Regions from separate parts of the Micromonospora sp. WMMC273 genome, predicted to be linked through region 2. Evidence: riboswitches for the same ligand, from Rfam matches in the RefSeq annotation. Region 2 holds a riboswitch; each other region holds the start of a gene.
The links. A riboswitch is a leader RNA that binds a small molecule or an ion and turns the genes downstream of it on or off. The one in region 2 is predicted to bind cyclic di-AMP.
Positions count from the first base shown of each region.

Region 1: it holds a riboswitch for cyclic di-AMP, as region 2 does, so the genes downstream of both, O7611_RS28995 (C40 family peptidase) here and O7611_RS07800 (C39 family peptidase) in region 2, are expected to answer to the same signal.
Region 3: it holds a riboswitch for cyclic di-AMP, as region 2 does, so the genes downstream of both, O7611_RS00810 (coiled-coil domain-containing protein) here and O7611_RS07800 (C39 family peptidase) in region 2, are expected to answer to the same signal.

Region 1 is NZ_JAPZBE010000001.1:6,232,455-6,236,748, forward strand. It holds gene O7611_RS28990 (N-acetylmuramoyl-L-alanine amidase) at 1-790, opposite strand, end outside; cyclic di-AMP (ydaO/yuaA leader) riboswitch at 1,029-1,163, shown strand; gene O7611_RS28995 (C40 family peptidase) at 1,177-2,211, shown strand; gene dcd (dCTP deaminase) at 2,261-2,839, opposite strand; gene O7611_RS29005 (pyridoxamine 5'-phosphate oxidase family protein) at 2,918-3,463, shown strand; gene O7611_RS29010 (zinc metalloprotease) at 3,534-4,294, opposite strand, start outside.
Region 2 is NZ_JAPZBE010000001.1:1,620,662-1,624,955, forward strand. It holds gene O7611_RS07785 (acyltransferase family protein) at 1-906, shown strand, start outside; gene O7611_RS07790 (hypothetical protein) at 987-1,331, shown strand; gene O7611_RS07795 (hypothetical protein) at 1,464-2,228, shown strand; cyclic di-AMP (ydaO/yuaA leader) riboswitch at 2,537-2,679, shown strand; gene O7611_RS07800 (C39 family peptidase) at 2,885-3,718, shown strand; gene O7611_RS07805 (alpha/beta fold hydrolase) at 3,971-4,294, shown strand, end outside.
Region 3 is NZ_JAPZBE010000001.1:152,237-156,530, reverse strand. It holds gene O7611_RS00820 (SHOCT domain-containing protein) at 114-293, shown strand; gene O7611_RS00815 (YibE/F family protein) at 457-1,731, shown strand; cyclic di-AMP (ydaO/yuaA leader) riboswitch at 1,886-2,016, shown strand; gene O7611_RS00810 (coiled-coil domain-containing protein) at 2,021-3,049, shown strand; gene O7611_RS00805 (carbonic anhydrase) at 3,107-3,760, opposite strand; gene O7611_RS00800 (helix-turn-helix transcriptional regulator) at 3,928-4,269, shown strand.

The DNA.
Region 1 (4,294 bases), 4.6 Mb from region 2:
CCGGGCACTCCAGCCCGTCCGGCCGCTCGGCGTTGCGCAGGCCGAGGCGGGCCAGCCGGGAGCGGTCCGGCTGCGCGGCGGTGGCGGCGAGCGTGACCCGCTGGCCGTCGTCGGTGGTGCGGCTGGCGCCCTGGCCGAGCTGGTCGTAGACCTCGTCGGCGAAGGCCGCCGCGGCGTCCGAGGTGTCCGCGCCGGAGTACCGGGCCACCGCGCCGTACCAGGCCGCCGGGTCGGTGCCGGCGCCGACCGGCCCACCCAGAGCCTTCTGGTACGACGCCAGCAGCGCCGCGCCACCGCGGATGTTCGCGGCCGGGTCGGTGCGCAGCGTGCCCGCGTCGAGCCCGGTGAGCGCGGCGGCGGCGTCGAGCGTCTGGAGCGAGGCGGGCGGCAGCGGGGTCTCCCGCTCCGGCGCGGCGGCGGTGGCCGGGTCGAGCTTCAGCGGCCGGGAGTCGTCGCCGCGCGGGTCCTCGTCCTCGTCGACGTGGGCGCTGCCCGGCATGGCGAGGATGTGCGCGGCGTCGGTCAGGTGCATCGGGCCGTAGCCGCCGCTCGTGCTCGGCTGCCCGGGGTGGGTGTCCCAGCGGGACTCCAGATAGGAGACACCGAGCAGCACGTTCTGCGGCACGCCGTACTCGGCCGCCGCGGCGGCGTATTGTTGTTGCCTGTCGCTCGCGGGCGCGGACGTGTCCGGCGCGGCGGTCACCGGGCCGGTCGTCGCCAGCGCGGTGGCTGTCGCCACTGCGGCGGCGAGCAGTATCCGTCTGCCCGACGGCGGGGCGGAGAGGTGCATCGAACCTCCTGGACAGGGATGGGTGTCACTGCGTCTCCACCCTCACTCCGCACACCCGCGGGGGTCAATACCTTTCCAGCGAGTAATCAGCCTTGAAAGAAAATTTCACCTCCGCTCCGGGTGCGGCCCTTCATCGCGTACGGAGTGTCACGTCGCTGGAAGTTGCGGATCGATAACGGTGGTCCTTACTCTGGTGAATCGTCGGCCGCACGTCTCACCGTCCAACCCGGTCGGTGACGGTCCGACACCGCCGAGTCGCCTCCGGGCGAGCCGGGGAACCAGGTACCTGGGGTGAATCCGCAGCGATGCGGTAGGGCGGCTCCCTTCCCGCCCGAATCCGTCAGCTAACCCGGTAGGCGGTACGGAAGAAGGAGTACGGACGCCCGGTGGCACTCCATGCCCCGCGGCCGTCGTCGAACCGGTCCACCGACCGGTCCAGCGTCGCGCCGCGTTCCCGCTGGTCCCGCTTCACCACCGCCCTCGCCGCGCTGGTCGGCACCGCAGTCGTTCTGACCGGCGGCGCCACTGCGGCACACGCCGAACCCTCGGTCGCCGAGATCGAGGCCCAGATCGACCGCGACTGGAACAAGCTCGAACCGGTCATCGAACAGGTCAACGCCGTACGCGAGCAGCTCGCCGCGCGGCGCAAGCAGGCCGACGCGCTCGGCCGGCAGATCGCACCCCTCCAGGCCCGGGTGGACGCCGCGCTCGGTCAGGTCGGCGGACTCGCCGCCGACGCCTACAAGGGCGACAACCTCTCCACAGTGAACGCGCTGCTGGGCAGCCGCTCACCCGGTGACCTGGTCACCGGCCTGGAACTGCTGGACCGCTTCGCGCACCGCCAGCACGAGCAGGTGCGCTCCGTCGCCGCGCTGCGCGACGAACTGGCGGCGAAGAAGAAGCCGCTGGACGAGATGATCGCCGGGCTGGCCCGTACCGAGGCCCAGCTCGCGGCGAAGAAGAAGCAGATCGACGCCGAGATCGCCAAGCTGGAGAAGCTGCGGCTCAAGGTGTACGGCAAGGGCGGCGGCGGCCCGCTGCGCCCGGCGCCGTGCCCGGCCGGCTACCCCGGCGGCCCGGCCGGGGCGGCGGTCAAGTTCGCCTGCGCCCAGATCGGCAAGATCTATGTCTGGGGCGCGGCCGGGCCCGACCACTTCGACTGCTCGGGCCTCACCTTGGCGGCCTGGGCCAAGGGCGGGGTCTCGCTGCCGCACAGCGCGCGCCAGCAGCACGGCGTGACGAAGCGGATCAGCCGCGCCGAGCTGCGCGCCGGTGACCTCGTCTTCTACTACAGCGACCTGCACCACGTGGCGATGTACGTGGGCGACGGCTGGGTGGTGCACGCCTCCCAGTCCGGCAAGCCCATCACCATGAAGCGGGTCGACGACGGCGACATCAACAGCTACGGCCGTCCCGGCTGAGGTCGTGGCCCGGGGCTCCGCCGGTGACGGCGGGGCCCCGGCCGTGCCGTCAGCGCGTCGGCCAGGTGCGCCAGCTCTGCCAGGACCGGCTCGGCGTCGGACCGCGCTGCCCCTGGTAACGCGAGCCGTAGACGGCCGAGCCGTACGGGTGCTCGGCCGGCGAGGAGAGCCGGAAGATGCAGAGCTGGCCGATCTTCATGCCCGGCCAGAGCGTGATCGGCAGGTTCGCCACGTTCGACAGCTCCAGCGTGACGTGACCGGAGAAGCCGGGGTCGATGAAACCGGCTGTCGAGTGGGTCAGCAGCCCCAGCCGCCCCAGGCTCGACTTGCCCTCCAGCCGGCCCGCGAGCTGGTCGCCCAGCGAGATCACCTCGAGCGTGGAGGCGAGCACGAACTCGCCCGGGTGCAGCACGAACGGCTGGCCCTCGGGCACCTCCACCATCGAGGTCAGGTCGTCCTGCTGGACCGACGGGTCGATGTGCGTGTAGAGGTGGTTGTTGAAGACCCGGAACAGCCGGTCCAGGCGTACGTCGATGCTCGACGGCTGCACCAGCGTGGGCTCGAAGGGCTCCAGCGCGAGCGTGCCGGCCTTGATCTCGGAGATCAGGTCGCGGTCGGAGAGCAGCATCGGAACACCATAGCGACCGGTACGGGTGACCTGCGTGTCGCACTACATCTTCGTACACGTGTTCGATAGAGTGTCCACATGGCTTCCTGGTCCGAATTCGCCGCCGACGAGCCCCGCCTCGCCGACGAGATCCGCCTCCTGATGCAGCAGTACGGGCCGGGCTTCGGCTACCTCGCCACGGTCCGCGCCGACGGTGGCCCCCGCGTCCACCCGGTCTCCCCGGTGATCACCGCCGACGGTCTCTGGTGTTTCGTCATCGACTCGCCGAAGCGGCGCGACCTCGAACGCGACGGCCGCTACGCGCTGCACTCGTTCCCGCCGGAGGAGAGCGACGACGAGGCGTACATCGCGGGGCGCGCGCGGCCGGTGACCGACCCGGCCACCGTGACGCGGCTGGCCCGGATCGCCCGCGCGTCGCCGCAGGGCGACTGGCGGCTGTTCGAGTTCACCGTCGAGGTGGCGATGCTGACCCGGCGCGACCCGGTGGCCCAGCCCGGCGCCGCCCCGCCGCAGGTGCGGGTCTGGCTCGACCCGCGCGGAGCCGAACCGGCCCGGCGGGAGCGGGTGGCCGCCGAGGGTCGGCGCGGGCGGCACGGCTTCGACACCCGCCGCCCGGCCGCCTGACCCCGACCCCGAAACGACCGGTGCCGGCCCCGTCCGAGGACAGGGCCGGCACCGGTACGTGGTACGACGGTCAGGCTGCGCGGTAGGCGTTCCACGCGGTGAGCATGCGGCTCGCCTGACCGGCGGTGAACTGGTACATGCAGGAGTCGTACGTGTAGTCCATGAAGTTGGTGATCGGGTCCTTGCCGGCGGTCGAGCAGGTGTCGCGGCCGGTCGGGCACTGGTACGCCGGGGACGCCTCGGCCGGGGTGTCGGAGACGCTGTCGCCCGAGCCGGAGCAGCCGCCCTGGAAGGTGTGGTAGAGGTTCAGCCAGTGGCCGACCTCGTGGGTGCCGGTGTCACCCTGGTTGTAGTTGGTCGCGGTGCCGCCGGGCAGCGACTCGTTGAGCACGACCACGCCGTCCATCTTGTCCAGCGTCCGTTTCGGGAACGTCGCCCAGCCCAGCAGGCTGTCGCTCAGCTCGCCGAGGTAGATGTTCAGCGTGTTCTTGCCGCCCTCACGCAGCGAGGTCTTCATCGAGCGCTCGGCGGAGGAGCCCTGCACGATCGGGTACCACGACGGGTTGGTCACCCGGTTGATCTTCGTGAGCTGGAACCCGAACGCGGTGGCGGCACCGCCGGTCGAGCCCGCGTACGCCTGGTTCAGCACGGTGATCTGCTGGTTGATCATCGAGTCGGTGATGTTGCCGCCGGCCCGGGTGCTGTTCTCCTGGATGACGTGTACGACGACCGGGATCGTCACGGTGGCCAGCGGAGCGACGGCGCCGGTCCGGAAGCCGGCCCGCTCGCGCTGCGCGGCGGCGAGGTCGGCCTCACGGTCACGGACCTGCT
Region 2 (4,294 bases):
GCGGCCTGGTTCGCCGACCCGATCGTGCCGTGGGCCGCGATCGCCAACTTCTTCCTGGTCCAGGCGTGGATCCCGCTGGGCGGCTACTTCTACAGCATCAACAACGTGAGCTGGTCGCTCTCCTGCGAGCTGGCCTTCTACCTGTGCCTGCCACTCGTGGTGCCGTGGCTGCGCCGGGCCCGTACCGGGGTGCTGCGGACCGTACTGGTCGCGGCGCCGCTGCTCATCCTGGCGCTGTGGCCCGGCCAGCAGCTCGTCCCGGAGGAGCAGCGGTGGTGGTTCACCCAGATCTTCCCGGTGACCCGGTCGCTGGAGTTCTGGATGGGCGTGGCCGCCGCCGAGCTGATGCGCCGGCACCGCTGGCGTGGCCCGAACCTCGCCGTCGCCACCGGCATCTTCGTCACCACCTGGGTGGTCGCCGCGCTGTGGATCCCGGCCGAGTTCTGGGCGGCGCTGCTCGCTGTCGCGTACCTCCTGGTCATCGCCGCCGCGGCGGACGCCGACGTGCGCGGCCGGCCCACCCCCTGGCGGTCCCGGGCGATGGTCTGGCTCGGCGAGGTGTCGTTCGCCTTCTACCTGGTCCACGTGCTGGTCATGGTCACCGTGCTGCGGCTGACCGGGCACTGGGGGACCGGCCTGCCCGGCTGGCGCGGCCCGCTCGCGGTGCTGGGCTTCCTGGTGATCACGCTCGCGCTGGCCGCCGCGCTGCACCGCTGGGTGGAGACACCGATGATGCGCCTGCTCGGCCCGTCCCGCCGGGCCCGCGCGGCGTCGCCCGCACCGGCCGTGCCGGCTCCGCGCACGCCCGCCGAGGCCGCCACCGGGCCCGCCTCCGACGGGGGCGCGGCGTCCGTCACCGGTCCGGCCGAGGACATCGAGTACGCCGGGCGGCGTCGCCCGCACTGACACGCGCACACGTCGGCCGGTCGATCCGCGACACGCCGTGCGGCGGTGCGTTCGTGGGGGATCGGCGGTAATTTGTACCCGTGCTTCCGATCGCGCTCACCTGCCCCGTGTGGTGGGTGGCGCGCTGGACCGCCCGGATGCTCGCCAGTCTCGCCGTGGTCGTCGCCTTCTCGTTCGGCGCCGCCACGCTGCCGTCCGGTGTCGCTGCTGCCGCCCCGGCCCCGGCTGCCGCCGTCCCGGCGTACCCGGTCGCGGGCGCCTCGACCACCGCGCGGCCGGAAGCCGACCGCGTGGCCGAGCGGCAGACCATCCCCGCCGGGGTGCCGGCGCCCGCGCCCCGGGCAGCCGCCCCGGCCGCACCGCAGCCGGTCCCGGCCGGACGGGCCGCCGCACCGGCCGGCCCGCGGGCCCCGCCCGCCCGCTGACCCGCTCACGGGCCGCGCCCGTCCTCCGCACCCACTCGCACGTCATCCCCGCACCCGCCCCGGCGGCCACCGGCCCGCCCCGGCGAGGTCGTGCGGGTCCTCCCGCCAGGTCCTTCCCGTGAGGTGCCGACCATGTCCCAGACCGCTCTGTACCACTTCCTCACCTCCGTGCCCGAGGCCGCCGCCATCTGGTCCTTCCTCCTGCTGCTCGCCCTCGGCCTGCTCGCCGCCCTCGTCGCCCGGCCCGAACGCGACCCCGTGCCGGAGGCCGCCCCCGAACCGGCCGACGCCGACGCCGCCCGCCGCGACGACCTGATCCGGTACGCCGAGGAGGTCGCGGTGGCCGCCGCCGGAGCCGCCCAGACGGCCCGTCGCCGCCGGGAGCGGTGGCTGGCCGCGCAGGACGAGGCGGACCGGGCCTGGACCGCGTACGACGAGGCGGACGCCGCCGCCCGCCGCCTCGCCGGTGCCGCCGCGCTGCCCGCCCCGCGCACGCCGCGCACCCCCGCCGAGTACGCGGCCCGGGAGCGCTGGCTGCACCACGCCGCCATGACGGCGCACTGGCGGGGCGACCTGACCGCCCGTCAGCTCGCCAACGTGCTGGCCCGCCGCAACGGATGGGATCCCCGCCGGCACCCGGCCGAGCAGGAGATCCTGCTGGCCCGCACCGTCCGGGACGGGCGCCGGGCCGGATGGGAGAGCGCCGCCGCGCGGGAGCGGACGGCCTGGCGGGACGCGGAACTGGCCGCCGAGGCCGCCCGGACGCTCGCCGCCGAGGCGTACGCGGCCACCGCCGCGCTGCGGCCCGCCCCGGCGTACCGGAGCGCGACGGCGAGCGCCGTGCCGGTGGCCGCGACGGTCCGCAACGCCCGCTGGCGCCCGGCCCGGGTCGGCTGAGACGACCGTCTCGACCGAATCGTTACCCGGAATATGGTGAGCCCGGTCACCCGGGCCGCCGAAACGGGCGCCGGGCGCAGAACGGGTCATCGAGTCCCGCGATTGCCGGTCGGGTGCTCGCCGTCTGTCCGCTTTCCGCCGCCGGGCGCCGTCGAAACTGCTTGTCCCATTGAGCGAAGTCAGTAACCGGGTGTTCCGAAATCCGTTACCGCGGATCACGTTTACGCAGGTGGGAGCGCTTGGCATGGGACATACCCACCGGTAGTGTCGGCGCGTCCGATGCGGTAATCGATCGCCGACGGCGACGCCGCACCGACCCGCCTAATCGTGTTCCACGAACCGGGGACCCATGAGCACCATCGGGGTGAATCCGCGGGCCCACGGCCCGCGGTAGGGCGTACTTCCCGCCCGAATCCGTCAGCTAACCCGGTCGGCGGCCACGGAAGGAGCAACCCCTCTTGCCCACCCCTCGATCGTCCCCCCGCCTCCACGGCGAAGCGGTGCCCGCGCGCGCCTGACGCGCGACCGGCAACCGCCCCCTGGGCGCCCGGCATCACGGGCGTTCCCGATCCCCCGGCCATCCGGCCCCGCCAGCACGTGTGAGTTCCTCCGCGTGCCGGGCCGGCGTGCGCCGCTCACGCCCCGTGGAGGATTTCGTGAAGCACCACCTGAAGCGTCAGCTGCGACGGATCGTCACCGAACGCCCGTACCAGATCATCGCCGGATCGGCCGCCGCGCTCGTGCTGGCCGCCGGTGCCGGAACCGTCGCCACCGCCGGTGACGACGCCCCGGTCCAGGAGAACACCGCCGCGGTCGCCGACCTCGGCTCCGCCCGTCTCGGCGAGCAGCCCGCCAGCCGCGGCGAGGCCCGCATCGCCGTACCGCCCAGCGCCTCCGCCGCGCCCAGCGCGTCGCCGAGCGCCTCCCCGTCCGCGAAGGCCACGGCGGACCCGGACACCACGCCCAAGGCCAAGCCGAAGCCGCCGTCGAGCAAGTCGCTCGACTACGACTACCAGGCGCAGATCAACTACTTCTACTGCGGCCCGGCCGCCGTGCGCAACGCGCTCAGCGCCGCCGGCATCGAGCGCAGCCAGGACGCGCTCGCCGGTCCTCTCGGCACCACCGAGATGGGCACCAACTCCGCCGAGGACACCACCCGGGTGCTCAACCAGCAGGTCAAGGGCAACCCGTACCGGACCCGCATGATTCCCGGCTCGGCCACCCCGGCCCAGATGGACCGCCTCCAGGCCGACGTGGTCGAGGCGATCAGCAACGGCCGCGGGGTCGTCGCGAACGTCGCCGGTACGGCCACCGACACCAACGGCGGCTGGCACTCGTTCCCGGGCGGCCACTACGTCGCCGTGGTCGGCTACAAGGACGACGGCCGGACCGTGCGGATCGCCGACTCGGCCGACCCGTCGCTGCCGTCGTACTGGGTCACCACGATCGACCTGGCGCACTGGATCGCCAGCCGCGGCTACTCCGCCTGACCGTCCCGCACACCCGAAGGCCGGCACCCCACCCGGGGCGCCGGCCTTCCTCGTCCCGCCCCCGCCCTCACGCCGTCTTGGCGCGCCGGTCTTGGACTTGTGGCACCCAGTATGCCCGGCTCGCCCGCTATGGAAGGTGCCACAACTCCAAGATCGAGGGTGAGGGCGGCGTGTGGGCGGCCGGAGCCGCAGCGAGGGGGTCGGCGGGGTTCGGTCTCGCGTGTCCGGGGCGGGCGGTGGCAGACTGCGCCAATGAGCGATGCGACGGGGAAGCGGCACCTGATTCTCCTGCACGGCATGGGTGCCACCGGCGAGGTGTGGCTACCCTGGGCGCCGCTGCTGGAACGCCGCTGGCCCGGCCGCTGGCTCGCCCCCGACCTGGCCGGTCACGGCTGGTCACCGCCGCTGCCCGGCTACTCGTTCGAGGCGCTGGCCCAGCGCGTGGTGGACGGGCTCGGGCCAGTGCGGCTCGGCCCCGACGACCGGCTGGTGCTGCTCGGGCACTCGCTCGGCGGGGTGGTGGCGCTGGCGCTCGCGGCCCGGCAGCGCGGGCTCCCGGTCGACGCGGTGGTCGGG
Region 3 (4,294 bases), 1.5 Mb from region 2:
CCGGCGCACCCGGGCGGACGTACCGTCGACGTGGCGGGCAGGCCGGCCCGGCGGACCCGCGGTGACGGACGGAGGGCGGCCCGATGATGTGGCAGAGCCCGATGATGGGCTGGATGTGGATCTGGCCCCTGCTGGTGCTCGCCGTGCTGGCGGGGCTCGTCTGGGCGGCCGTGCGGTGGACCGGCCCGCAGTACCTGGGCCCGACGACGGCGCGGCGCATCCTGGACGAGCGGTACGCCCGTGGCGAGATCGACGAGGACGAGTACCGGCGACGCCGGGCCGGCCTGGCCTGACCACGCGGGGCGAGCGTCAACGGCCACGGTGTGCGGGACCGGACGGCCGGGCTGCCTACCATGTGCGGGCGACGACCCGGACGTGGTCGACACGTCCGCCCCGGCCGGGTGACCAGACCGGTCCGGCGGACCAGGCGTCGCCGCGACCGTTGGGAGAGACCTCATGGGTGCCGACCACACCCGCCCCGCACCCGCCGCGCCGCCGGGCGTACGACGGCTGCTCGTCGCCGTGGTGGTGCCGCTGTTCGCGCTCACCGTGATCGCGGCGCTGGTGCTCTGGCCCCGGCAGGACCGGGAGCCGGTCGGCGGCGCGGACGTCCCCCGCTACCACGGCACGGTGACCCGGGTGGTCACCGAGCCCTGCCCGCCGACGCCGGAGGCCCCGGAGGGCGGCGGTGGCCCGTGCGGCACGGTGACGGTCACCGCCGAGCAGGGCCCGGACGCGGGCCGGCAGGTCGAGACGCCGATCCCGGCCGGGCCGGGCGCGCCCCGGGTCGCGGTCGGCGACGAGGTCGTCCTGGTCGAACTGACCGACCCGGCCGACCCGGCGGTGAAGTCCTACAACATCGCCGAGCACCAGCGCGGTACGCCGCTGATCTGGCTGATGGTGCTGTTCGCCGCCGCGATCGTGGCGTTCGGCCGGTGGCGCGGGCTCGCCGCGCTCGGCGGCCTGGTGGCCAGCTTCGCCATCCTGCTCGGCTTCGTGCTGCCTGGTATCGGCGCCGGCCAGCCGCCGCTGCTCGTCGCGATCGTCGGCGCCGCGTTGATCATGTTCGTGGTGCTCTACCTGACCCACGGGATCACCGCACAGACGTCCGTCGCGGTGCTCGGCACGCTCGGCAGCCTGGTGGTCACCGGCGTGCTCGGCCTGCTCGCCACGTCCGCCACCCACCTGACCGGCTTCGGCAGCGAGGACGCCACCACGCTGTCCATGTTCCAGGGCGGCGTGGACCTGCACGGACTGCTTCTGGCCAGCATCATCATCGGCTCGCTGGGCGTGCTGGACGACGTCACGGTCACCCAGGCGGCCACCGTCACCGAACTGGCGCACGCCAACCCCGGACTGTCCCGGCGGCAGCTCTACCGGGCCGCGACCCGGGTCGGCCGGGCCCACATCGCGTCCACCGTCAACACCATCGTGCTGGCGTACGCGGGCGCCTCACTGCCGCTGCTGCTCCTCCTGGTCGCCGACTCCCGCCCGGTGAGCGAGATCCTCACCAGTGAGTTCCTCGCCCAGGAGATCGTCCGCAGCGCGGTGGCGACGCTCGGCCTGATCGCCGCCGTACCGCTGACGACCGGACTGGCCGCGATCGTGACCACCGCCGGGCGGCGCTCGCCCGGCGCGGAGCCGGCGCCCGCCGCGCCCCGGCCGCCGGCCGGACGGGACGACGCACTGGAGGCGCTCGGCGGCGGGAAGAGTACGGAGGCCGCATGGTGACACTCCGCAGCGTGACCATCGAATCTAAACGCGACGCTGGTCACGGTGTGCCACGGCGAAATCTCGCTATTGGTCGGCTTCCGGACGTAGATCCTCACGAGTGCTGTCAGGTAACCTCGCTGCCGGTCACCGCCGAAGGCGCGCACCGGCGCCAGCGGTGCCGCCGCCCAATCGCCCACGGGCGAACCGGGGAACCAGGTACATGGGGTGAATCCGCGACAGCGGTAGGGGCCACTTCCGTCCCGAACCCGTCAGCTAACCCGGTCGGCGGCCGACGGAAGGGAACACTGTGACGGCACCCCTGCGCCGCTGGCTGACACCCGTGGTGGCCGTGCTGGCCTCGCTAGCAGTGCTGGCCGGCCCGAACCCGGCGACCGCGGCCCCCGCCGCGGCGGCCCCCGGCACCCCCTCGGGCCACGAGGAGGACGGCGATCCGCCACTCATCACCGAGGCGATCGACTCCGCCAACCGGAACTTCCTCCAGGCCAAGGCGAAGCTCGCCAAGTCCCAGGACCGCCAGCGGCGGCTGGCGGCCGAGGTGAAGACGGCACAGGCCGAACTCGACGCGCTCAGCCCGCAGGTCAACCAGCTCGCCGCCCAGTCCTACCGGACCGGCCGGATGGGTGCGATGGCGATGCTGTTGGAGAGCAACTCCCCCGACTCGTTCGTCCGCCGGGTCAACGCCCTGGACGAGCTGAACCTCCTCAACGCGCAGCGCCTGGCCGCCATCAACGCGGTCAAGACCCGCGCCGAGCAGGCCAAGATCGCGCTCGACGCCGAGGTGCGTGAGCAGGAGAAGCAGAAGAACGCGATGGAGCGCGAGAAGGTGCAGGCCGAGCGCGCACTGAAGCTCGTCGGCGGTCTCGGCTTCACCGGCGGCCTGGTCTCCGCCACCTCACCGGTCGCCAAGATCGCTCCCGGCCGCACTTCCGACGGCGGGTGGAAGGCCGAGTCGTGCAGCGAGGACGACCCGACCACCTCGGGCTGCGTCACGCCGCGCACGCTGCACGCGTACAAGGAGGTCCGGCGCGCCGGCTTCAAGCGCTTCGTGGGCTGCTACCGGCCCGGCGGGCCGTGGGAGCACCCCAAGGGCAAGGCGTGCGACTGGTCGCTCCAGAACAGCGGCTTCGCGCCCTGGCACAACAACGACACCCGCCGGTACGGCAACGAGGTGGCCGCGTTCCTCATCCGCAACGCCGACCGGCTGGGCATCTACTACGTCATCTGGAACCGGCAGATCTGGTTCCCGGCCACCGGCTGGAGTTCGTACAGCGGGCCGTCGAACCACACCGACCACGTCCACATGTCGCTGCTCTGATCCGGGCACCACGAAAAAGGGCCGCCCGAGGGCGGCCCTTTTTCTCGTCCGTACGGGTCAGCCCGCCAGCGCCGGGTCGGCGGGCGCGGCCGGGGCGGGCAGCGGGGCCGGGGACTGCGCCACGGTCCGCACCTCGCCACCGGCGAGCCGGTACGACATGCCCACCACCGTGCAGCGCCCGGCGGCCACCCGCTCGGCCAGCACGGCGGACCGGGCCAGCAGCGTCTCCACGGTCTGCGCGATGTGGACGTCGATGATGCCGTCGAGGTCCTCGACGCCCTGGCGGGCGGCTCGCAGCAGGCTCGGCGAGACCGCGTCCACCACCGCGCCCAGGTGACCGGCCGGGGCGGCGCCGGTCCGGACCCCCTCCCGGGCGGCCTGGACCGCGCCGCACGAGTCGTGCCCGAGCACCACCACGAGCGGCGTGCCCAGCACGGTGACGGCGTACTCGACGCTGCCGAGCACCTCCGGCCCGGCGGTGTGCCCGGCGGTACGCACCACGAAGAGGTCACCGAGACCGCGGTCGAAGATGATCTCGGCGGCGAGTCGCGAGTCGGAGCAGCCGACGATCACCGCGAACGGGTGCTGGCCGTCGGCCACCGCCGCCCGGTGCCCGGCGTCCTGATTCGGATGCTGCGGGACGCCCGTGACGAACCGGTGATTACCGGCACGCAGCTCGGTCAGTGCCTGTTCCGGGGTGCTCGGCGTCATGTCCCTCACCTCGTCTACCTGGGGAACCACCAGGCCGAACGGCCTCGCGACCCACGGTCACACGCCCCTCGGGGTCCGTCAAGATTCGTGATACGCATTTCATACTTTCCCCGTCGCCGGACGCACCGGCACGCGCCGATTCGGCCGGTGGCGCGGGTGGCCATAGCATGACCATCATGGCGACCACACCAGTTGAGGACGGGAGCCGCCGTAACTGGACCTTCCTCACCAACCACGGCCATGTGCTGCTGGCGATCGCACGCAACCCCACCGCCCGGCTGCGGGACGTGGCGGACGAGGTGGGCGTGACCGAGCGGGCGGCCCAGGCCATCGTGGCCGACCTGGAAGCCGGGGGTTACCTGCGGCGTACGCGGGTGGGACGGCGCAACGAGTACACGATCAACCCGAAGGGCCGCTTCCGGCACCCGGCCGAGGCCGACCAGCAGGTCGGCGCGCTACTGGCCCTGTTCGCCGCCGAGCCCGCCGGGGACGCCGCCGCCGGCCGGTGACCCGGCCGGCACCACGTGTGCCCCG